DNA from 3 places in the Viridibacillus sp. d25.2 genome. Region 2 is predicted to be linked to each of the others. Evidence: riboswitches for the same ligand, from Rfam matches in the RefSeq annotation. Region 2 holds a riboswitch; each other region holds the start of a gene.
The links. A riboswitch is a leader RNA that binds a small molecule or an ion and turns the genes downstream of it on or off. The one in region 2 is predicted to bind thiamine pyrophosphate.

Region 1: another riboswitch for thiamine pyrophosphate. It lies ahead of ACZLO7_RS19535 (ABC transporter substrate-binding protein); the one in region 2 lies ahead of tenA (thiaminase II).
Region 3: another riboswitch for thiamine pyrophosphate. It lies ahead of thiT (energy-coupled thiamine transporter ThiT); the one in region 2 lies ahead of tenA (thiaminase II).

The regions. Positions count from the first base shown of each region.
Region 1 is NZ_CM196652.1:3,965,143-3,972,623, forward strand. It holds gene ACZLO7_RS19515 (TatD family hydrolase) at 1-126, opposite strand, end outside; gene ACZLO7_RS19520 (ABC transporter ATP-binding protein) at 132-878, opposite strand; gene ACZLO7_RS19525 (ABC transporter permease) at 884-1,636, opposite strand; gene ACZLO7_RS19530 (thiamine-binding protein) at 1,636-1,926, opposite strand; gene ACZLO7_RS19535 (ABC transporter substrate-binding protein) at 1,940-2,932, opposite strand; TPP riboswitch at 3,037-3,146, opposite strand; gene ACZLO7_RS19540 (hypothetical protein) at 3,316-3,462, opposite strand; gene ACZLO7_RS19545 (YybI family spore inner coat protein) at 3,578-4,309, opposite strand; gene ACZLO7_RS19550 (hypothetical protein) at 5,231-5,467, opposite strand; gene ACZLO7_RS19555 (S8 family serine peptidase) at 5,631-7,481, opposite strand, start outside.
Region 2 is NZ_CM196652.1:398,591-406,071, forward strand. It holds gene thiW (energy coupling factor transporter S component ThiW) at 1-258, opposite strand, end outside; gene thiE (thiamine phosphate synthase) at 255-908, opposite strand; gene thiD (bifunctional hydroxymethylpyrimidine kinase/phosphomethylpyrimidine kinase) at 901-1,737, opposite strand; gene thiM (hydroxyethylthiazole kinase) at 1,734-2,543, opposite strand; gene tenA (thiaminase II) at 2,543-3,232, opposite strand; TPP riboswitch at 3,330-3,434, opposite strand; gene ACZLO7_RS02085 (MATE family efflux transporter) at 3,604-4,974, shown strand; gene ACZLO7_RS02090 (DoxX family protein) at 5,286-5,630, shown strand; gene ACZLO7_RS02095 (putative RNA methyltransferase) at 5,823-6,680, shown strand; gene ACZLO7_RS02100 (PH domain-containing protein) at 6,770-7,264, shown strand; gene ACZLO7_RS02105 (PH domain-containing protein) at 7,261-7,481, shown strand, end outside.
Region 3 is NZ_CM196652.1:736,625-744,105, forward strand. It holds gene ACZLO7_RS03625 (aminopeptidase) at 1-1,151, shown strand, start outside; gene yxzF (small protein YxzF) at 1,466-1,594, opposite strand; gene ACZLO7_RS03635 (magnetosome magnetite crystal formation protein family) at 1,653-1,988, opposite strand; gene ACZLO7_RS03640 (M20 family metallopeptidase) at 2,037-3,107, opposite strand; TPP riboswitch at 3,253-3,358, shown strand; gene thiT (energy-coupled thiamine transporter ThiT) at 3,494-4,054, shown strand; gene map (type I methionyl aminopeptidase) at 4,262-5,014, shown strand; gene ACZLO7_RS03655 (TspO-related membrane protein) at 5,073-5,801, opposite strand; gene ACZLO7_RS03660 (polyphosphate kinase 2 family protein) at 6,044-6,793, shown strand; gene ACZLO7_RS03665 (M3 family oligoendopeptidase) at 6,857-7,481, shown strand, end outside.

The DNA.
Region 1 (7,481 bases), 920 kb from region 2:
CTTACTCGATGCTAAGTGAGTAGATACTGCTATTAGATGTGACACATTAAATTGAGCCATTTCGTTTAATAGTATTTCTCGCTGCTCTTCGCTATATTGATCAAAATGAATATGAGCATCAATCATCAATTTTAGTCACCTACCTCAATTTCATCCTTCAACATATTAAAAAGTTTCTGTTTGAGTTGAAAGAATTCATTTGAATTTATGAGGCTTTCTTCTCTCGGTCTTACAAAAGGAACTTTTATCTCTTCTTTTATTGTAGCAGGGCGCTTTGTTAGTATATAAATTCGATCCGCTAAAAAAATTGCTTCTTCAATACTATGGGTGACGAATAGTACGGATTTTCGATTCTCTTCCCATACAGAAAGGAGCCACTTTTGCATTTCAATTCTTGTAAATTCATCTAAAGCTGAAAATGGTTCATCTAGACATAATAAGTTTTGTTTACTGAGTAACGCTCTTATAAAAGCTACTCGCTGCTTCATACCACCTGATAATTCTATTGGGTAGGCATTCTGAAAATCTCGTAATCCAACTTTCTCTAGCCATTCACTTGCTTCTTCGTAATTCGGTTTACCGGTTAACTCTTGCATAAGTACGACATTGTCAATGACGGTTCTCCAAGGCAACAGTGAAGGTTGCTGAGGCATATAGCCGATTAACCCTTTTTGGCCATGAACGGTTTTGTCATTCAAAGAAATAGTCCCTTCGTCTGGTGTAGCAATTCCTCCAATTAAGTTAAAAATGGTGCTCTTACCACTCCCTGAAGGTCCAAGTAATACAACAAATTCACCATCCTCTACATGTATAGAAATATCATGTAAAACTTGAGTTGTTCCATAAGCCTTTTCAATATGGTCCATTTTAAGTAACATTGAATTCACCTCTCTAGTTTGCCTTTAATTACTCTTCTTTCAATCAACCGTAGCAAACCAAATACGAGGACACTTAAAAGCATGATGGTGAAAATAGCTACAAACACACGATCTGTACGGAACGAAGACTGAGATAAAGTCATGTATACACCAATCCCCTTTTTAGCACCTAACCATTCAGATATAACTGCCCCCATGACACTATAAGTCGCTGAGATTTTCAGCCCAGAAAATAATGAAGGAAGTGAATGTGGTAATTCTAGCTTCCAAAATAATTGGCTTTTCGAAGCTCCTGCCATTTCCATATAGTATTTGAGCTCTGGAGCTGTATTTTTAAAGCCATCTAATGCAGCTACAACTATTGGGAAAAAGCAGACTAAACCTATAATGATCAGTTTTGGTAATAAACCAAAACCGAACCAAATAATTAGAAGAGGTGCTAAAACAATGATTGGAATATTTTGCGATAGAATAAGTAACGGATATACAAGCTTTTGAACTTTCGGCAACATATGTAGAGATACCGCTATGATAAACCCTACAAGGCTTCCAATTGTAAGTCCTAAAATCGCTAACTGAATTGTTGCAAGAATATCAGTTGAAATTGTAGGGATCGCTTTGATTGCTTCAGAAAAAATAGCTGTCGGAGCAGGCAGCAACCAGCCCGGAACTTCCTTGAATCTAACAATCAGTTCCCAACAACCTAAAATGAAAAGGAGCAGAAAAAACGCTCCTCCTTTTTCCCGTATCCATTTCATTATCTGTATTTCTCCGTTAAAGTCCCAAGTGTAATACCTGTTGGTTGATATAGTATTTTCACTTGTGTAATAACATTTACGCTACCTAGTTCGATCATTTTTTCATTCATTTTTTGGATAATTTCTAGTAGTTCAGAAAGTTCGCCCTCCATTGTTGTTTCAAGTGGATGCACTTCATAATTCACACCAGCATCGTCGATAATTTTGATTGCTGCATCTACAAAAGGAATAACATCCTCGTATGTTTTTGTTTTTGGAATGATTTGTACACTGATTAATGAATTGGTCATGTCTTTCTCCTCCTTATCGCGGTAAAAATTCGTTTGTGAACGCTTTTTCAGGATCGAATTTTCCTTCTAATATGTTATTTTCACTCATCCATTCTGCATAGTTCTCCCAAACTTCAAGCTTCTGCTCTCCCCATTGTTTTGCATCATCTTGATATTTGTCAGCTAGCCATTTTTGGCTTTTCTTAACTAGTTCTGCATCTAATTCTGGGGCAGCTTTTAGTAAGATATCAGCAGCGGTTTCTGGATCTTTTATAGCAAATTCATATCCTTGTGATGTTGCTTTAGAGAATGCTTTCACCGTTTCTGGATTGCTCTGTATCAGTTTTTCGTTAGTTGTTAGGACAGGAGTGTAGTAATCTAGTTTGTCACTATAGTCTGTTAAGTAGAGCATGTTTAATTTTTCTCCACGCAGTTCCGCTTCAACACCTGTCCATGCGTAGTAAATCCATGCAAAATCTACATCTTTTTTGACCATTGTAAAGAAGTCAGCATCTCCAGCATTAACAATGTCTAGCTTTTTACTATCTGCTTTTTCGATTTTCATAAGAGAATCGAGCATTGCCTTTTCGGTTGGGGAACCCCATCCACCGTAAGTTTTACCTTCAAAATCTTTTGGTGATTTAATATTTTTGTCTATCGGGGATGCGAACCCAGATGTATTATGCTGAATAATCGCTGCGATTGACACGAGTGGAACCCCTTGAACTCTTGCTTGTGTAATCGATTCTTGCGCTGTAATACCGAATTCGGCTTTACCTGATGCTATTAGTTGAGCTGCTCCCGTTTCACCTGGTTGAATTATTTCTACATCCAATCCTTGCTCTTTAAAAAAGCCTTGTTCTTGTGCTACATACAACCCTGTATGATTTGTATTTGGTGTCCAATCTAAAACAACAGTTACTTTTGTTAATGCATTTTTTGAATCTTTTTCATTTCCTTTCGACTCACTTGATTGGCAACCTACTAAAGCCAATAATGCTACAATGAGCAACATACATCTTTTCATTTCCCTTGCCTCCATCTATATTATTTTGACAAGTTCCATGCAAAAAGAAAAACGCCCGGAACTATTCCGGACGTTAACATACATTCTAAAATACAATGATACTCAAGATTTTAGCTGATGTTCCCTCCGCTGGTGTTAACCAGATCAGGTTCTAAGGGTCAGCATCTATCGGATACATTCTCAGCTGGCAACACCAGCCCCCCCACATTCTTGCACATATGAACTTTCTCACCTATTATATCAAAAAAACAAAAGAATCCAATATTTATTTGGAAGTGATATCCTGGATTGGTGGTTTGTTGCGCTTTTTGTGGTGATTGTTGCGCTATCTTTGGTGATTGTTGCGCTAACTCACTTCATTGTTGCGCTATCTCACTCCATTGTTATTTAGCAGAATATTCACGTCTTCTGTACTCTCTAATATCAAAAAACAAAATAATCCAATATTTATTTGGATGTGATATCTGTGGGTTGGTGGTTTGTTGCGCTATTTGTGGTGATTGTTGCGCTAACTCTGGTAATTGTTGCACTAACTCGACTCATTGTTGCGCTAACTCACTCCATTGTTATTTAGCAGAATATTCACGTCTTCTGTACTCTCTAATTACTATATATTAGTTGAAGAAGTATTAACATAAATACCGATTACTTCGTAAGCAAATCTTCACCGAAAATCGATACGGTTTGGCGATCTGGAACGAATTCATGTCCATTCCATTTCAATACAGTTTCCACATATCCTAATCCGTCGGCATGATATCTACCCGCGATTTCTTGGTAAGCCAAAAATTCGTAGGTGCCATCTCTAGCATAATCAATAGGATAGAGTCCGCCAATCGGATCAACCCAGCCTTGAATTGGTTCTTTAAGCGTGCCATCTATATTATAAATTTCAGATAAATATTCTTTTCCTTTATACGTTAAATCTAAGATATATTTTTTCTTTGGATAGGAGCTAGTAACGCTCACTTTGTAATGATCCAGATAATTAACTTCGTATTTTGAAAGCTCATTATAGGCTTCCGAGTCAAATACTTGGCGCATTTGTCCATTCACATATGTAAATACATACGCGAATATTATGCCGCCACTTCCGCCTGAATCTATGACTATCAATATGTCATCTACATGATCTCCTGTATAATCCCCGAGCGATATGGTGGGGTTATAACCCGCATTTTCTTTTAATGGAATTTGTTCGTAAAAATTTGTTTTTTCATTAAAAACAACAAGGGTAATATTCTTCAAATATGGACTTCCTTCGGTTTTCTCACCAGTAAGAAGAATTGTATCAATTAAGCCATCACCCGTAACATCGCCTCTTTTTTTATCTATGACGGTTTGAGCTATCACATGATGTTGCTTCAACTTATTCATAATTTGTTTTCTTTTTTCTAGTAGAGTTTCTTTAGATGGGTATGGTGCATTAAATGACAGCGTTTTATCAAGTGAAATGAGCGCCTGTTCTAAATCTCCTGACTTCATTTGAGCATCCGATAAATAATACCAATAAAAAGGATAATCATTATTCTTCAATAGATTCTTATAATATTCTTCTACCTTTTTGAAATAATATGGGTAAACATCCTTTGCTTTTACAAGTCTATTTCCATTAAAACGATAGACAGCTATTTTATATGCCTCCCCCGTATCGTGGCCCCATATTGCTAACTCATATTTACCATCCGAACCTTTAGTACTCGGCATATCCTCTACTTGTAATTTACTATAGACCATATTATTTGTAGGTATATGGACAAAACCTTTATTTGTCCATTGTAATAGATCTAATCTGGACCATATACTGCCTATTTGCCAACCTACAATTAAGGTATTCATACTTGTATTGACGAGTGGCACAACTACTAACTTCGTTATTCCATATCCGCTTCCTTTGATGTCTGCTAATGGAATCCACTGATTATTGTTGCTCTTTAATATCATAATATAATTTTGACCATGATAATTGTATGCTCCTATCAGCTCTTCTTTATGATCTCCATCTATATCTGCTAGTAGTATCGCTGGCCTTTTCTCAGGTTGTTGCAATTCTAAAATAGTTGCAGTTGGAGGCAAAAATCCCCTCAGTATATTTGCATATTCCTCCAATATTCACCCCACCTTTTAATCTATTATATGCATGCTTCGTTTAGATAATTTGCTTCTCCCTTACACTTTTATTTACCTTTGGAGCATAGTAATATCCCCTGACTCAATAGAATCAGGGGATGCTTTATAGTCATTAAACTTGTGTGAAATTAAGTGTATGTGTGTGACTATACTTGTTCTATTTTTTCATTACCAGCGGTGACCGTGTTGATGCCATGGATGCCATGGATTCCATGGTTGCCATTGCTGCCAAGGACTCCATGGATTCCATGGTTGCCATGGATTCCACTGATTCCATTGATTCCATTGATGACCTGGACGCCAGTTTTGGCCCATGTTCCAATTGTTACCTTGATTCCAATGCTGCCCTCGCCAAAAATTAGAACTTTCGCGTTGCCACTGTCCTCCGTGTAGAGGTTGAACCATTCAATTTCACTCCTTTTCCATTCATTCTTTATAAGATATGTATTAGTGCACAAGATGGTCCGCAATAGTGAATAAAAAAGGAGTCTTTTCTTTTACATTTTCTGCAAGACATTAAAACCCCCTTTCCTAATAATAGAAAAGGGGGTTCATCACTCACTAGCATTTATTTCTCAACATTAATATACAGCTTACCTTTCGCTTCTTGACGCACTTCATTTTTGAAATTGTCAGCAGCTTTTACTTCGATTACTGCTCCTTTTGCTACTGTTCCTGATGGTACTGTCCAATAGCCTACGTAATGACCATCTGCTTGTTCAGACATAGGTAGTTCAGTTGCATTTTGCACTTCGTTATTAACGTTCGTTAAAGGCATATGGATTACGAAAGTAGCTTTCAATCCTGGAGCACTATCAAATTCGATTTTAACGCTTTTACCTGTTTCTAAAGTAAGATCTTCTACTGGTGTTAAGTTTTCAATGACAGGTGCATCGTAATTTGCTGTTATGCTAATTTTCTTTGTTTCTTTATTATTTGCTTTATCACTGGCTACTACTTTGATTTCATTTACACCATTGTCGAGAAGAATGCGTTTTGAAAATTTTCCGTCGACTACTGGTGCGTCTTTTCCATTTACACGAACCCAATCTAGATTCGCATCATCAACAGTACCTTCAACTGTTACTGACTCACGATTTGTTTTATCTCCATCTAGAGGACTTTCGATTTTCAGTTCAGGTTTCACTGTGTCTAAAATAACATTGACGGCTTCAGATTCCCCTACCACTCGATTATCTAAAGTTGCCACTGCTACGAAATCATTCGCACCTTCTAATAATTTAGCTTCGATTGAGAATTTACCATCTGCTCCTACGACAGCAGATCCAACTTCTTTATCATTTTGTTTTAATTTAATCGTTGTTGTTGGTGAAGCTGTTCCTTCAATTTTTGTTGATGCTTGGTTTGTAACAGATTTTGTTGCTGGTGAAGTGATAATTGGACCGTGTACTTCGTAGCTTACACGAGCACGAATCATGTAATTGCCTTCTTCAGCTGGTGATGGCGACCAAGCATCAGAAACACCTTGGTAACTTCGTCCTGCATTTTTTCCGCTTTCATCTGTTGCAAGCCCTGGTGTGTTCGGACTAGCGAATGTTTGGCGATACACCATGTAGAAATCACCTTTTACAATAATATTGTGCTCGCTTAAATCTACAACTGTCCATTCACCATTGCGTAGAGCTGTTGCATCAATTGGGCCTGCAAGTTTCTTACCAGGCGATCCATCTGCTCCAGTTGCGTCCCACACTTCAACTGCGAATGCCGTACCACCTGGAACTGGCCATTCAGTGTCCCAGAATCGGAATACGCCATCTGTAACGATTCCGTTTTCTTTTCCTTCAGGAAGAGACATTTTCACTGCCCAAGCGTTGCCAGCTGCATTAAATGCACGCGCATTTTCAGGAGTACCGTCGTCGTAGCCAATTTCGCCACCTGGGTACGTGTTGAATGGTTTAAGCTCAACATTTTGTGTCGTAGTTTGCTTACCAACTTTAACTGATACTTCTTGGCTATAGTAACCACGAGCGATTACTTTTAATGTGTAGTCTCCTTCATATGCAGTCAATGAATAGTTACCTTCTGCATCTGTAGTAACTGGCGTAATGTTAGCATCTTCAACGAGTAAGGCCGTTACTCCTGCTAAGCCTTCGCCTGTTGATTTATCAGTAATCTTACCACTAACTGTATTTTGTGCAACCTCATTCAATGTGAAGTTTGCAGTCGACGTGCCATCTGCTGTAATAGAAACGGATTGTTGCTTAGAAGTGAATCCATATGCTTCTGCTTTCGCAGTGAATGTTCCTGCAGCAAGTGTTAATGAATACGAACCATCAGCAGGATTTGAATAGACTGATCTTCCAGATTCAAGAATACTTACTTGTGCACCAAGTGGTAAAAGTGTTGGATTCACAACAGCTTCTTCTATCGGTGTTTTTTCTTTTGTAGGCATTACAGG
Region 2 (7,481 bases):
GAGCATTCCTGCTAAAAAAGCGCCTATCATACCACCAGGAAAAGCTAGTAAGGAACCAGTGCCGGTTATTACTCGAACAAGTCCAGTAAGAAATGCAATAAGAACAGCCGGTCCAGGTCCTAGCATTACAGCAGCTAGGACATTTACAGCGTGTTGAACTGGATAAGCACGTGCGATTCCCGCTGGAAATGACACAAAAACAGAACCTGCAATGGCAATAGCGACAAACATAGCTATAGTCGTTTTGCGTGAAGTTATGATATTTTCGCCACCTGTTGCAAGACATGTAGTAGTTGCCGTGTAGCTACAAAAGGTTTTTCATGTGTTGCGATAGCAGAGATGAGTGAAATGCCATCTGCTCCTGCTCTGATAACCGTTTGGCAATTATCAATTGTAATACCGCCAATACCAACAATCGGTAAAGTGGGATACTTAGTCGCTGTTTGTTCAATTAAAGTAGTACCGGCAGGGGACTTCGCATCCGCCTTAGAGGTGGTGGAGTAAATTGGACCAATACCAACGTAATCAGCGCTTGCGGCAATAGCTACAGTAACCTCTACTAATGAATGTGTAGAGACTCCTAATATTTTATCCGCCCCAATCTTTTCCCGAACTGTATTAGCATTAGCGTCATCTTGGCCTACATGTACACCATCTGCATCTAAAGCAATTGCTAAGTTTACATCATCATTGACAATGAAAGGCACACCATGTTTTTTACATAGAGCTTGGCATGCTTTAGCAAAAATTATTTTATCTTCGCCAATAAGAGCGTTTTCTCCTTTTTCTCTGAATTGAAAGAAGGTGATACCGCCGCGTAGAGCTTCTTCTAAAACAATGAGTGGATCACGTTCTCCGACATTTTGACTCCCCATAATGAAATATAGTTGAAGTTGTTCTCTATTCAAGGATTAAAACTTCCTTTCGTGCCTTTTCTGAAAGCTCACGATAAGCCCAATGATTTGTCGGTCCATGGCCAGCACCCAAGTGTAGCCCATTCGCTATAGCAGCTTGGATAAAATATTTCGCATCAATCACTGCATCCGAAGCGGTAAAGCCTTGTGCCAAGCGGGCTGCTATAGCAGCTGAGAATGTACAACCAGTGCCATGTGTATCTTTCGTATGGATTCTTTCAGAGCGCATAATGAAACGTTCTCCGTTTGCTGTTAAAAATAAATCTTCAGCATAACTTTTTGTATCACGGTGTCCACCCTTTAAGACAACGGCTTTCGCGCCCATTGTAATTAACTTCTTCGCAGCATTCTCTACATCATTATCTGATACAATTGTTAAACCTGTAAGCACTTCAGCCTCAGGGATATTAGGTGTAACAATGGTTGCAAGTGGTAGAAGCTCAGTTTTCAGAGTGTGTACTGCCTCATTTAATAAAAGTGAAGCTCCACCTTTTGCAATCATGACGGGATCAATAACGAGCATTGGTTGATCATAATCTTTTAATGTACCTGCTACACCGTGGATGATTTCTGCTGAAAAAAGCATACCGGTTTTAATAGCGCCTACCTGAAAATCGTTGAGTATAGCTTCGATTTGGCTTACGACATTTTTAACGCCGACGGCATAAACGTCATGAACACCTAAAGTGTTTTGTGCAGTTATAGCTGTTATTGCTGAAGTACCGAAAGCACCAAGCTCTTGAAACGTTTTTAAATCGGCTTGAATTCCAGCGCCACCACCACTATCAGATCCTGCAATTGTCATAGCAACGTTTCTTGTCATAATTGAATACCTTCGTTTTCTACAACTATCATGTTGTCACGTAAATCTTCTGAAATAATAGAATATAAGTTGTTAATTAATTCGACTGCAAAAGTGCCAGGAGCAATGGCTGTTTGTGCTGCCTTTTCGCCAACTTGTTTGTAAAATGATAGCGCACTCGCGGTTGCTTGCAAATGTTGTCCCTCTGAAACAGCAAGAAATGCACCAGTCACTGCGCTAAGTAAGCACCCAGAGCCTGTAATTAGTGGCATAAAGTCATGTCCGCCCTCAATTTGAATTGTCGTTTGTCCATCAGTTACCGTATCCTTAACCCCAGTGACTGCAACGATACAGCTATTTCGATTGGCTACTTCTTTGGCAATTAGTTGTACATCTATTTGCCCTTCACCAGCATCGGCTCCCCTTGATTGCCATTCGACATTACCAAGTGCAGCAAGTTCTCCTAAATTACAGCGAATAGCTGTAACTTTAATTTCCTTTAAAATAGTTGTCACCGATTGCTTACGAAACTCACTAGCACCTACACCAACTGGATCAAGGACAACGGGAATATCCTTTTTGTTGGCACTTTTGCCCGCTTCAATGATAGAAGATACAGTTCCTTGATCAAGTGTACCGATGTTAAGAACTGTACAGTCGGCTAGGGCAGCCATTTCAGCTACTTCCTCAATTCCTTCTGCCATCATAGGTGAAGCACCAAGTGCGAGGAGACCATTTGCTTGGAAATTGGCAACAACAACATTTGCAATATTGTGGATTAACGGTTTTTCAACACGCAGCTTTTCTAGTAAATGCTTTTTGTACATTATTTAGTAAGCTCCTGTTCGTATTGTCCAATTGTCCATTGTTGTTTCGTCCACGCCATTTCCCAAAAGTGCCATTCATAATAACTACTTTTACGGAAATGTTCTTTTAGCTGCTGAATACGTGTAGGAGGTAAATCTTTAGCAAGGTCATTCATGCGATTAATTTGTTCCTCTACTAATTCTCCGAACCATTCAGATCCATATGTTTGAATCCATTTATCATAAATAGGGTGATTAGGTTGTGAATCTTTTAGACGTTCCCCAATTTCATAGTAAAGCCAGTAACAAGGAAGTAGTGCAGCTAGAGTGTCAGCGAGGTCACCGTTATTTGCTGTACGATACATATGAGAAACATATTCGTAAGCTGTTGGTGCTGGCTCAAATGATGCGAATTCTTCATCCGTGATATCTAACATAGTAAAAAATTGCTCATGAAGTGACATTTCTGCAGTACATGTTGATTCAGCATGTTTGGCAAAACGTTGTGTAGTATGTAAATCATTTGCCTTTACGGCTCCTAGTGCTTGCACTTTTGCGAAATGGCTTAAGTAATAAGCATCTTGTTGTACGTAATATTGGAAAATGTCGAGTGGTAATGTACCTGCCGCAAGTGATTTTACAAATGGATGATGAAAGCTACCTTCCCATAAATCATTGCATTCTAGTCTTACTTCTTCACAAAATGTCATCTCTATGCACCCCAAATTTTTTGTTTTTTGAAAACAAAAAGCCGCCTCCTGATCGGTGTCAGTAGGCGGCAAGCAATCATTTTCAATGAAACAAAATAGACTGATAGCGCCACTTCCCTCCGCTGGTATGAGCCAGATCAGGTTCCAAGGGTCCGCAGTACTCTGCGTCTCAGCCAATTATATGACTCCCCTAGTGGTTAAAAAGCGATTTAGTTTTCAACAACAATATAACATAAATAAAGGAATAAGCAAGGTATAAATTAACCATAGTAAATAGATTGTAATAAATGGCATATGACATAGCTATGAGCTTATTTCTATGTTAAGATACAGCCTATCCGAATTTTTAAATTAGAAAGTAAGGTGAGCGGATGGGTGTATCTGCAACAGTGAAGGGGCCAGAAGAGAAATTGAATTTATTTCATTTAACATGGCCGATATTTTTAGAAGTATTTTTATTTATGTTGATGGGGCTCGCTGATACATTTATGTTGAGCGCATTGTCAGATGATGCAGTATCAGGTGTCGGTGCCGCTAATCAATACATTCATATAGCAATATTGATTTTGGAAGTAATAGGGAATGGGGCATCGATTGTTGTTGCTCAATATTTAGGGTCTAAGCGTTATTTGGAAGCATCCAAAATTACAGCATTAGCTGTTTCGTTGAATTTAGTTATTGGCCTAATAATGAGTGTCGCTTTTGTTATTTTCTCAAAAAATATTATGATTGCAATGAATTTACAAGGTGATGTTCTTGAGTATGCTAGTAAATATTTATTTATTGTTGGAGGAGCTATCTTCCTGCAAGCAATTATAAATTCATTAGCAGCGATTATTCGCGTGCATGGTTGGACCAAACAGACGATGTATGTGTCACTTGGAATGAATATTTTTCACGTAATAGGGAACTATGTTTTGATCTTCGGTAAACTTGGCTTCCCTGAACTAGGTGTGCAAGGTGCGGCCATTTCATCAGTTGTCAGCCGTATTTTGGCCCTATTAGTATTCTTTTGGTTATTGTATCAAGCACTAGAGGTACGTATTAAATTGCAATACTACGTGTCATTATCAAAAGAATATATCAGTAAGATTCTGCAAATTGGCCTTCCTTCTGCATTTGAGCAGGTGATGTACCAAGGTTGTCAAATTGTCTTCTTATACTATGTGACGTATTTAGGAACAGAGTCACTGGCAGCTCGGCAATATGCGTATAATATTTCAATGTTTACCTATTTATTTGCCATAGCGATTGGAACGGGTACCGCAATAATGGTTGGTCGTTATGTAGGTGCTAATGAAAAGGATACGGCTTATAAACAATTATGGATTAGCTTGAAATGGGCGTTATTATTTACAGTAGTGATGGTCGCAGTAGTCGTTATTTTCCGCTATCCATTAATGCGACTCTTTACTGATAATCCAGAGGTTATCAAAATAGGTGCGGCAGTGTTAGTGTGCAGCATTTTGCTAGAAACAGGACGTACATTTAATATCACAATTATTAACTCGTTACGAGCATCAGGTGATGCCAAATATCCGTTAGTCATCGGTTTTTTCTCGATGGTTTGTATGAGCTTACCACTTGGTTATTTACTTGTATTCCAATTAGATATGGGTTTAGTGGGCGTGTGGTTAGCAATTGCGGCAGATGAATGGTTCCGAGCTATCTTAGTTTTCTTTAGGTGGAAAAGTCGTCGTTGGGAAAGGTATGCTCTGGTTTCTCCTGACAAAACGAAATAGTTTGATTAGACATTGTATATAGCTTGTAGTGAGAAAAAGGACGTTAGCGTATTGATGCTAGCGTTTTTTTTATGGATTTTTGATGAGAGGGGTTAGTGCTAATCAAGAAGTTAGAGAGTTAATATTACAATTAGAATAAAAGTCCACACAAGATTGTACAGTTGTAAGTATAATAATTTACAAGTGAAAAATAAAGTTCAAAACTACACGTTTTTTTATAACAATCAATATTCAATAATGAATTAATTAAGAAAGTGTGCCGTCTTTTTGTGTGAAAAAATGCCTCTATTTAATGAAGGGGGGGGAGTAAGATGGAAATCGTATTAATGATTTTACACGGTTTATTAGCTGCTGCATTTTTGATAGCGGGATTAGGGAAAGTAAGCGGCTCAAAAATGCACGTTGAAGGTTTTCAACGTTGGCGCCTGCCACAATGGTTCCGTGTTGTAACGGGATTGGTAGAACTAGTTGCTGCTATTTCATTGATTGTTGGATTCTGGATTAATGAATGGGCAATTTTTGGAGCTGCATTATTAGCAGTTACAGCAATCGGTGGCGTTCTAACACATGTTCGTGTGAAAGATTCTATAAAAGAAACATTGCCAATTATCGTACTAGGTTTGCTTGCATTTGGAGTATTATTTTTGAACTTATAGAAAAAGCTAAATCACTGATGGCTTTGAGTCATCAGTGATTTTTTGATTATAGGTGATTTTCCGTCAGACTCATTGATATGAGCCGGAAGAATATTAGAGCTCAGCCTACTGCCTCTTCATATTTTATCCTTAGCCAATCATCGCTTAGTTTTGTATACTTGGAAAAGAAGATTAATGAACGAGGTGTTTGGCATGGCATTGCCGAGAAAAGTAGAGAGCGCGAATTATATGAGGGAGCGTCAAGGAATGTTTGCTTGTCCTGTTTGTGGGGATGAGATGATGGTGACTGAAGATTGTAGTATTGTTTGTGACAATCGACATTCTTTTGATATTGCAAAGCAAGGCTATGTGAATTTCATGACACATGCTGCGACTTCAATGTATGGGAAAGATTTATTTGAAGCACGTAAGAAGGTTATCGAAAGTGGTTTGTATGCATCGATGCATACAGCGATTTGTGATTTACTGAAGCAGATGAATAGTAATGTTGTTGTATTAGATACGGGATGTGGAGAAGGGTCACATTTAGCAAGCATAAAAAATAACTTCCAGGAGCAAGCTGGTAAGCGTTTTATTGGAGTAGGTATTGATATTGCAAAAGAAGGAATTATTGCAGCAGGGCGCAATTACGATGACATGATTTGGTGTGTCGGCGACCTAGCAAAAAGTCCATATCAACAAACAAGTTTTAATGCGATTTTGAATATTTTATCACCTGCAAATTATACGGAGTTTAAACGACTATTAAAGCCGAATGGAATGGTTATTAAAATCGTGCCACAAAGTGGATATTTACAGCAATTACGCGCTATGTTTTTCGCGGATTCTGAAAAAGAGTCCTATTCAAATGAACTTACTGTTGAACGATTCAAAGAGAATTTCAGTGAAGTAGAGATAAAGCGTATTACACAAACTATAGCAATAGATCAGGAATTGGTGCCTCTATTAATGCATATGACACCGATGGGTTGGCACCAAAAAAATGATGATACAGCTATAGATTTAACTGAAATTACGATTGATTTAGATATATTAGTTGGAAAAATATAAGATAGTCCTCCGCATTTTAGCGGGGGATATTTTTTATTTAGAAACTTTTTCCTTATCTTATCCGTATTGCATAAAGAAGGAGTGATTTGATGTATTTAAAAATTGAAGCGCCACAGCGAAGTATTTCAAAAGAGGCTGTAAAGGTTTGGCGTATAACTGAGACGTTAGCAAATGCCGGGATTCTTACAGTACTTGGGATCCTCTACTATTTACATATACGTTTTGAGTGGAAGGAATGGATCGGTTGGATTATTTTGGGGCTTCTAATATTGACGGTCTTAACGGCAATTTGGGAGATTTTGTTCAAGCCAACATTAAAGCAAAAGTATTGGCGCTATGATGTGGATGAGAATTTTATTCAATTGAAGTACGGTGCTTTAAAAGAGGTGAATGAACTGGTTCCAATGACAAAGGTACAGTCTGTAGAATTGAATCAAGGGCCTTTCTTGCGTAAATATGGCTTGTATTCGATTCAGATTGGAACTATGGGATCCGAGCATGCAATTCCCGCGATTTCTGAGAGAGAGGCTTTTGAATTGCGTGATCAAATTGCACATTATGCAAAAATTAAGGAAGTGGAATGATGGTGCAACCGTTGAAAAGATTACATCCGCTCGTTCTAGTATTTGATCTATATAACCTAATTAAAAATAATATAATCTTTTTTATATTTATTTTTTTATTGAATATGGGGTCTGATAAATGGTGGATTCAAACAGCAAAATGGCTCTTCTTGGCTTATGTTGTGATAACGCTCTTTATGAGTATCGGTAAATGGCTAACATATAGATATGCGATAAA
Region 3 (7,481 bases), 340 kb from region 2:
TTCTAATTAACACGACTACGGATACAATTGAGTTCACACGCTTAGTTGTAAAAGAAGCATATGCAGCAGGAGCAGGCCGCGTTACAGTCAATTTCTCTGATGGAGAAATTGACCGCGCTTTTTTTGACAATGCTCCTGAGGATGAATTTGCAAAATACCCTCGTTGGATTAGCGAACAACGTAACGAGCTAATTGAACGCAAAGGTGCATTATTATGGATTGATGCCGCGGATCCAGATTTATTATCAGGTGTCCCTGTATTCAAGCTATCTGCACAGCAAAAAGCAGCAGGTAAAGCATTAACGAATTACCGTAAAGCTGTGATGAATGACAAAATTGCATGGGCAATTATTGCTGTACCATCAAAGCAATGGGCAGCTAAAGTTTTCCCAGATGTAGAAGTTGATATGCAAGTAGAAGCTTTATGGGAAGCAATTTTCAAAACGGTTCGTATTGGTGAAGGAGATGCTGTTGAAAACTGGCAAGGCCATTTAGTAAATCTATACACACGCGCGGAAATACTGAATGCTAAACGCTATGCAAAACTTCACTACACAGCATCAGGAACTGATTTGACAATTGAATTACCTAACAAACATATTTGGCAAACTGGTGCTAGTAAAACGCCAGAGAAAACTTCATTTGTAGCTAATATGCCGACGGAAGAAGTATATACAATGCCATCTAAGTATGGAGTAAACGGAGTTGTATCGAATACAAAACCACTTGTCTTCCAAGGCAATATCATTGATGATTTCAAGCTAACATTTGAAAATGGCAAAATCATCAAAGCAGAAGCTGGCGTTGGGAACGATTTACTACAAGAATTAATTAAAGCTGATGAAGGTTCAAAATATCTTGGTGAAGTAGCATTAGTACCACATGAATCACCAATCTCTGCATCAAATATTCTTTACTACAACACATTATTTGATGAAAATGCTTCTAATCACTTAGCTATTGGTGAAGCCTATCCAACATGTTACGAAGGTGGTAGTGCTCTATCTCACGAACAATTAGAAGAGCATGGTATTAATACTTCTATTACACATGAAGATTTCATGATTGGTAGTGCCGACATGAATATCGACGGTGTTTTAACAGATGGTACAGTAGAACCAATCTTCCGCAACGGAAGTTGGGCATTTTAATTAAATAAGGAAAAACTGGTACGCTCCCTTGGGACGTACCAGTTTTTTTATTGTTATAGAAGAATGTAGATTGAGTATAGTTATCCTTAAATCGAGGTAGAGAAGACGTGAATATTCTGCTAAATAACAAACGAGTGAGTTAGCGCAACAAACGTCTCAGTTAGTGCAACAATCAAAGAAGTTAGTGCAACAATCAAAGAAGTTAGCGCAACAATCAAAGGAGTTACCACAACAATCATCTCACTTACCATAACAATCAAAAACCCATAAAAAAACCCCTATGCATGAATTTATCCGCATAAGAGTACTTAATACTATGGTCTATATCTTTTCATTGGGATTTGTTTCGATTTGGCTTTACGAGAATCAATAACTTTAATAATAATTGGGTAAACAAGTGGTGCTAATTTTATTGCAGTTTTTACTACGTTTCTTACCTTCATTCAGTAGCACTCCATTTCTTAAAAGCTAATATTATTTTTATTCCCTAGATGCTTCATCTTAAACGCGTAGTACACGAACACCTTGTATGATATTCCAAATGATCACTGCCGCAGACAATAGTATTTCTACAATAATAAACGTGATAATTAAAATAGGCCCTGCACTCAACACATTATCAGAACTGTTTCCATAAAAACCAAACACGAAAAAGAAAATAACGAAACCAAATATTGATGGGATTATAAGTAATAAGTGTGATATGAATGCTCGTTTAGCATGGTGTTTTACATCCGAATCAGTACTTACAAAATAAACAATCACTGGCAAAAGAAATCCCGCAAAAAAGATACTGAAATAACATAATGCAGATAATACTCTATTATTATCCAGCACAAGCACCTCCATTCATATTATTATTTACGCTACAGCGCCCAAAAAGATTCAACTCAACGCATGTCTTTTTATTATATCTGCAAAATGGTATATAGATGAAATACTGACATATTCAGCAGGACCATGCCAATCTGCTCCATCTGGTCCGAATTCGATTGCTGCTACGCCATCTGCTGCATAAAATCGAGTATCAGCAGAACCGTGTTGTCCAAATAGCATGGCTTGCTTGTCACAAACCTCAGCAGTTGTTTTTAATAATGATAAAACAAATGGATCGTCAGCATTTGTTGTAACTGCAGGAGCAATACTGTGAATAATGATTTCAGCTTGGATTTTTCCGTCATCTAGAATTTTTTGAATATCTTTTAGAATATCTTCTGCTAATTGCCCTGGGACGTATCGGATATCGTAACGTACATTGCACTGATCTGGGACAACATTAAAACGTTCACCTGCTTGTATTGTAGCCAAATTAATCGATGGAGAATCATAAAATGCATTACGAGCATTTGTTATTGGTGATTCTAGCAGTTTTGAGTGGAATTGCATGGCTTGTAAAATAGCATTCACCCCCTCCCAAGGGCGACTACCATGTGATGCTTGACCTTTGAATTGAAGTTCGAATTGTAAAATGCCTTTTGCTTGTAATCCAATTTGCAGATGTGTCGGTTCGCCGCAAATAACAAATTGGCCATTATACCCATTACGAGCAAGCCATCCTGATGTATTTTCACCACCAGTTTCTTCGTCTGTCACCAGATGGAGTTGGAGGCGTCTAGGAAGCTTATAAGCTGATTTAGATAGCTCTACAAAGCTGAACATCATCGCAGCGACTCCGGCCTTCATATCAGCAGCTCCACGCCCGTATAAAAGGTCACCATCAACAGTGGGAGTGAATTGTTCAATTGCTGCTGGTACAACATCCACATGACCGTTCCAGATAAGGCAATCTTGGCCCTGCCCAACCTCAGCTGTTAAAATATCAAGTCCATTATTATGATGAAGGTTAACATCTATACCTTGTTGTTTAAGCCAATTAGCACAAAATTGTAAAGTTTCATTGGCGCCTATAGGTGTATCACTTTTGTATGTAATAAGTTTTTTTAGTAAATCAATCATCTAATTGTCATTCCCTTCATTAAATTCCATTTTGTTCATTATAATTGTTTTTGGCAGAGAGTTCTTTAACATTTCAGTAATCTATTGAAATATAAGAATTGTTTGAGTACAATAGAGTTGTTCGAAAACTACAATTAAATGATGTATTTACCACAAGGGGAGCCGAAATGGTCGGCTGAGAGTGAACCCAAAGTTCTAACCCTTTGAACCTGTAAGTTAATGCTTGCGTAGGAATGTGGATAGAAACCGACATATAACCGATGTCAGGACCTGTCCTGATGTCGTTTTTTTTGTTGCCGACAGTTTTACTATCTAGAGCTCATTTATAAATGAGATACGTTTAGGTCTTGTGTGTTCTACATCAGAACAACGGGAGGATATTTATTGTGAATAAGAAGAGATTATTGTTTTTAATCGAGATTGCAATTTTTGCTGCAATCGGTTTGATTTTGGATCAGCTGTCATTTAAGCTGTGGGCTCAAGGTGGTTCTATAAGTCTTGTTATGGTGCCGATTGTTTTAATGGCATTCCGTTGGGGTGTATTGGGTGGTTTGATTACCGGATTTTTAGTTGGTTTATTGCAAGTGATGATGGGTGCCTCAATTTTTACACCTGTTCAAGGATTTATCGATTACTTTATAGCATTTACTGTAGTCGGTCTCGCTGGTGTTGTGAGACATCTAGTGTTTGCAGCAAGTAAACAATTAAACAAAAAAACAATGACTTTGTATATTGTGCTTGGTACAACTCTTGGTGGTTTATTGAGATACATTGCTCACACTACTGCAGGAGTTGTCTTCTTTAGTGAATATGCAGGTGACCAAAATGTTTACTGGTATTCTATCAGTTATAATGGTACGTATATGCTACCAGCTACTATACTAACAGCAGTTGTAGCTGTACTTTTATTTACTTCAGCACCTCGTTTATTACAACAAAAAAATTGATGCAAAAAAAGAGGATTCCTTATAGATGGAGTCCTCTTTTAGTACTTTCAGTAACACAATTTCATATATTTAATATAAGAACTAAACAAAAATTTTCTAAATATATAGACATTTGAAATGGAGAGATACTCGAATTTCATGTTCTTCATTTTGCGAAAAAAGTGTTATAGTAGAGAGTAGACATATGAGAAGAAGGGACCGTATAAAATGATAGCTATAACTCAAGAGGAAATTGCAGCATTGAAAAAAGCTGGACGTGTAATGGCCCAAATCCGTGAAGCGATGAAGGCTGCAACAAAACCAGGAATTACAACAAAAGAATTAGATGAAATTGGTGGCCGTTTGTTTGAAGAAAATGGAGCCGTTTCAGGACCTAAAAGTGAATATGATTTTCCCGGATATACATGTATAAGTGTGAACGAACAAGTTGCACACGGCATTCCAGGGAACCTTACATTAAAAGAGGGAGACCTTATTAATATCGATGTATCAGGTCATGTTGACGGTTACTTTGCAGATACAGGTGTGTCATTTGTTGTAGGTGGTGGATCCTATCCAGAAATCGATAAACTTTGTCAAGTTGCAGAAAGTGCATTTGATCGTGCGATGACGAAAGTAAAAACAGGTGCCCGTTTAAATCAGATCGGTAAAGCTGTAGAACGTGAAGCCAAAGCAAATGGTTTAGCGGTTATTATGAACTTAACTGGGCATGGCATTGGGCGTTCACTTCATGAAGATCCACAACATGTATTGAACTATTTTGATGCATGGGATCGTACAATTTTAAAAGAAGGAATGGTTTTAGCTGTTGAACCGTTCATCTCACAAAAAGCAGAACATATCGTTGAGTCAGGTGATGGTTGGACATTTATAACGCCTGATAAATCACTAGTTGCACAATATGAACATACAATCATCGTAACAGATGGTGAACCGATTATTACAACTAAATTAGATTAAAATAATGAAAAGGCCTCCCTTGAATTTTCGTCAAGGAAGGCCTTTTTGTTTTATACAGTTATTTAGAAGGCTTTTGTTTTTTAATAAATAATATTCCCGCCAATAAAACACCACTTAAAAAAAGTGCAGCAGTCGTTACGAGTAATTCCTCAAATCCATTTTTTATCGCGACCCCTATATAAGCCCAAATGAAGACGATAGGAAAGTAAATATCGAAATGGTGGAAACGCATATGAAGTGCAATAGCGGTACCTAGAGTGAGCATAATAACAGCCCATAAAGGATCGCTTAATCCTAAACCATTCCAATGATTAGACGTTAGTACGAAAGCGATATTTGTTATTGTTGCTACGCAAATCCAAGCAAAGTAAATAGAGAAAGGTATGCGTTTTGACCATGATTGTTCATCATTACTATATGAGAAATATAGAAGTGCTAAACAAGCTAATAATAATAGGATTACGATAACTGTAATTTGGAAGTAGTTATAATGCCACAGGAAAATCCACAAAATATTAAGTAATGAACTGGCTGTAAATAACAGCGTTTGCTGAATAGAAATCGTGTTCTCTCTCTGGTAATTGTACCAATGTTTGTAAATCCAGTAAGCTAAAATTATGTATATAAAGCCCCAAATACTAAAAACATATCGTGCTGGAGTGAAAAGAACCGTATAACTGTCGGAGATGTCGCCAGTAGTTTGACCGTTTAGTGGAAGAATATTAGCAGCTAAGTTTACTGTTACCATTGCAATATAAGCAATAGTAATAATTAGTAATCTCCCCAATAAAATCTCCTCCTTCATGTTGAGATTAGTATAAAATCCTAAATTTCTTTGCAGTCTGAAGTAGAAAAATATCTTGTTAGTAATTGCGTAAATATACAAATAATCACTACCAATTATAGTGCGTATGTATAAAGTATACATTTGATTAGTTAGAACAACAAATATCATTTCAGAACAATTTGCTGTAAAATACTAGTATAAAAGTAAAAGGAGTGTTTAAAGTGAGTAAACGCATTGAAGATATGAAGTTAGACAAACATCTAAACGATAAGCCTTCCTACAAAAAGGAACTAAAAAAACTACAATTTGAATTGTTAAATATTCAACAGTTCTTGTTCAATCATGATATTGGGCTCGTATTAGCATTTGAAGGAATGGACGCAGCTGGTAAAGGTGGCGCCATTAAACGTCTAACACAACGACTGGATCCTCGTGGATATATCGTTCATCCAATTGCTGCACCGCAACCCTTCGAGCTGAAATATAACTATCTACATCGCTTTTGGACGCGCCTGCCTTACAAAGGCCAAATTGGTATTTTTGATCGTACATGGTACGGACGTGTACTAGTAGAACGTATTGAAGGCTTTGCTAAAAAAGAAGAATGGCAACGAGCCTACGAAGAAATTAACCAATTTGAAAAACTACTTACAGATGATAACTATATCGTAGCAAAATTCTGGATTCAAGTGTCAAATGAAGAACAATTAAATCGATTTAAAGAACGACAAGAAGATCCTTATAAAAAATGGAAGCTAACGGATGAAGATTGGCGAAATCGTGACAAATGGCCAATTTATGTTGAGGCAGCAAATGATATGTTTGAGAAGACTGATAAACCACAAGCACCATGGATTTTAATATCAGGTGATGATAAAAAATATGCACGCATTCAAGTTCTAAAAGAGGTAATCGCGCATGTTACAAAGGAATGTGAACTTAGAGGTTTACAAATTACTGATCCATTAGAAACTATTAGCGAAGAAGTATAACTATTTCGTGTCTAGAAGCATTATACTAAATATGTAATCTATTTTAGTAATGGGGGCTTGAATATGACAAAACAACAATATCCAGAAGTATGGGATTTAGAGTCTATATTTGCTGGGGGTAGCGATTCAAAAGAGCTAAGGGTACAGTTAGACAGAATTCCAGTTGAATTAGAAATATTACAAAAAGCCGTTTCAAGTATTATAGTAGAAGATGCCAGATCCATTTTAGATGTTCTAGAATTAATGAAAGAAGTATATGTTAATATGGGGCAAATTGGTTCATTTATCTCGTGTCTAGAAGCACAAGATATGACGGACAAAAAAGCTTCCTTATTGCGAGGTGAAATTTCATCACTAGCTGCAAGTTTTGCACCAATTAAATTGCAATTTCAGCAAGAGCTAAGTGGCATAGAAGAAAGAATATGGACAGAGCTACTAGCTACTGAGGAGCTATCACAATTCAAATTCACCTTAAATGAATGGCGAGATGAAACTAAATTAAAACTTTCTGAGCAAGAAGAGAATATAATTTCTGCATTAAAGGTTGATGGTTATAATGCTTGGGGCGAAATGTATGATCTATTGATTAGTGATATTAAAATCCCTTTTACAATTGATGGTGAAGAAAAAGAATTATCTGTAGGTCAAGCAAATAACTTAAGTTCACATCCGGATGCTGCAGTACGTC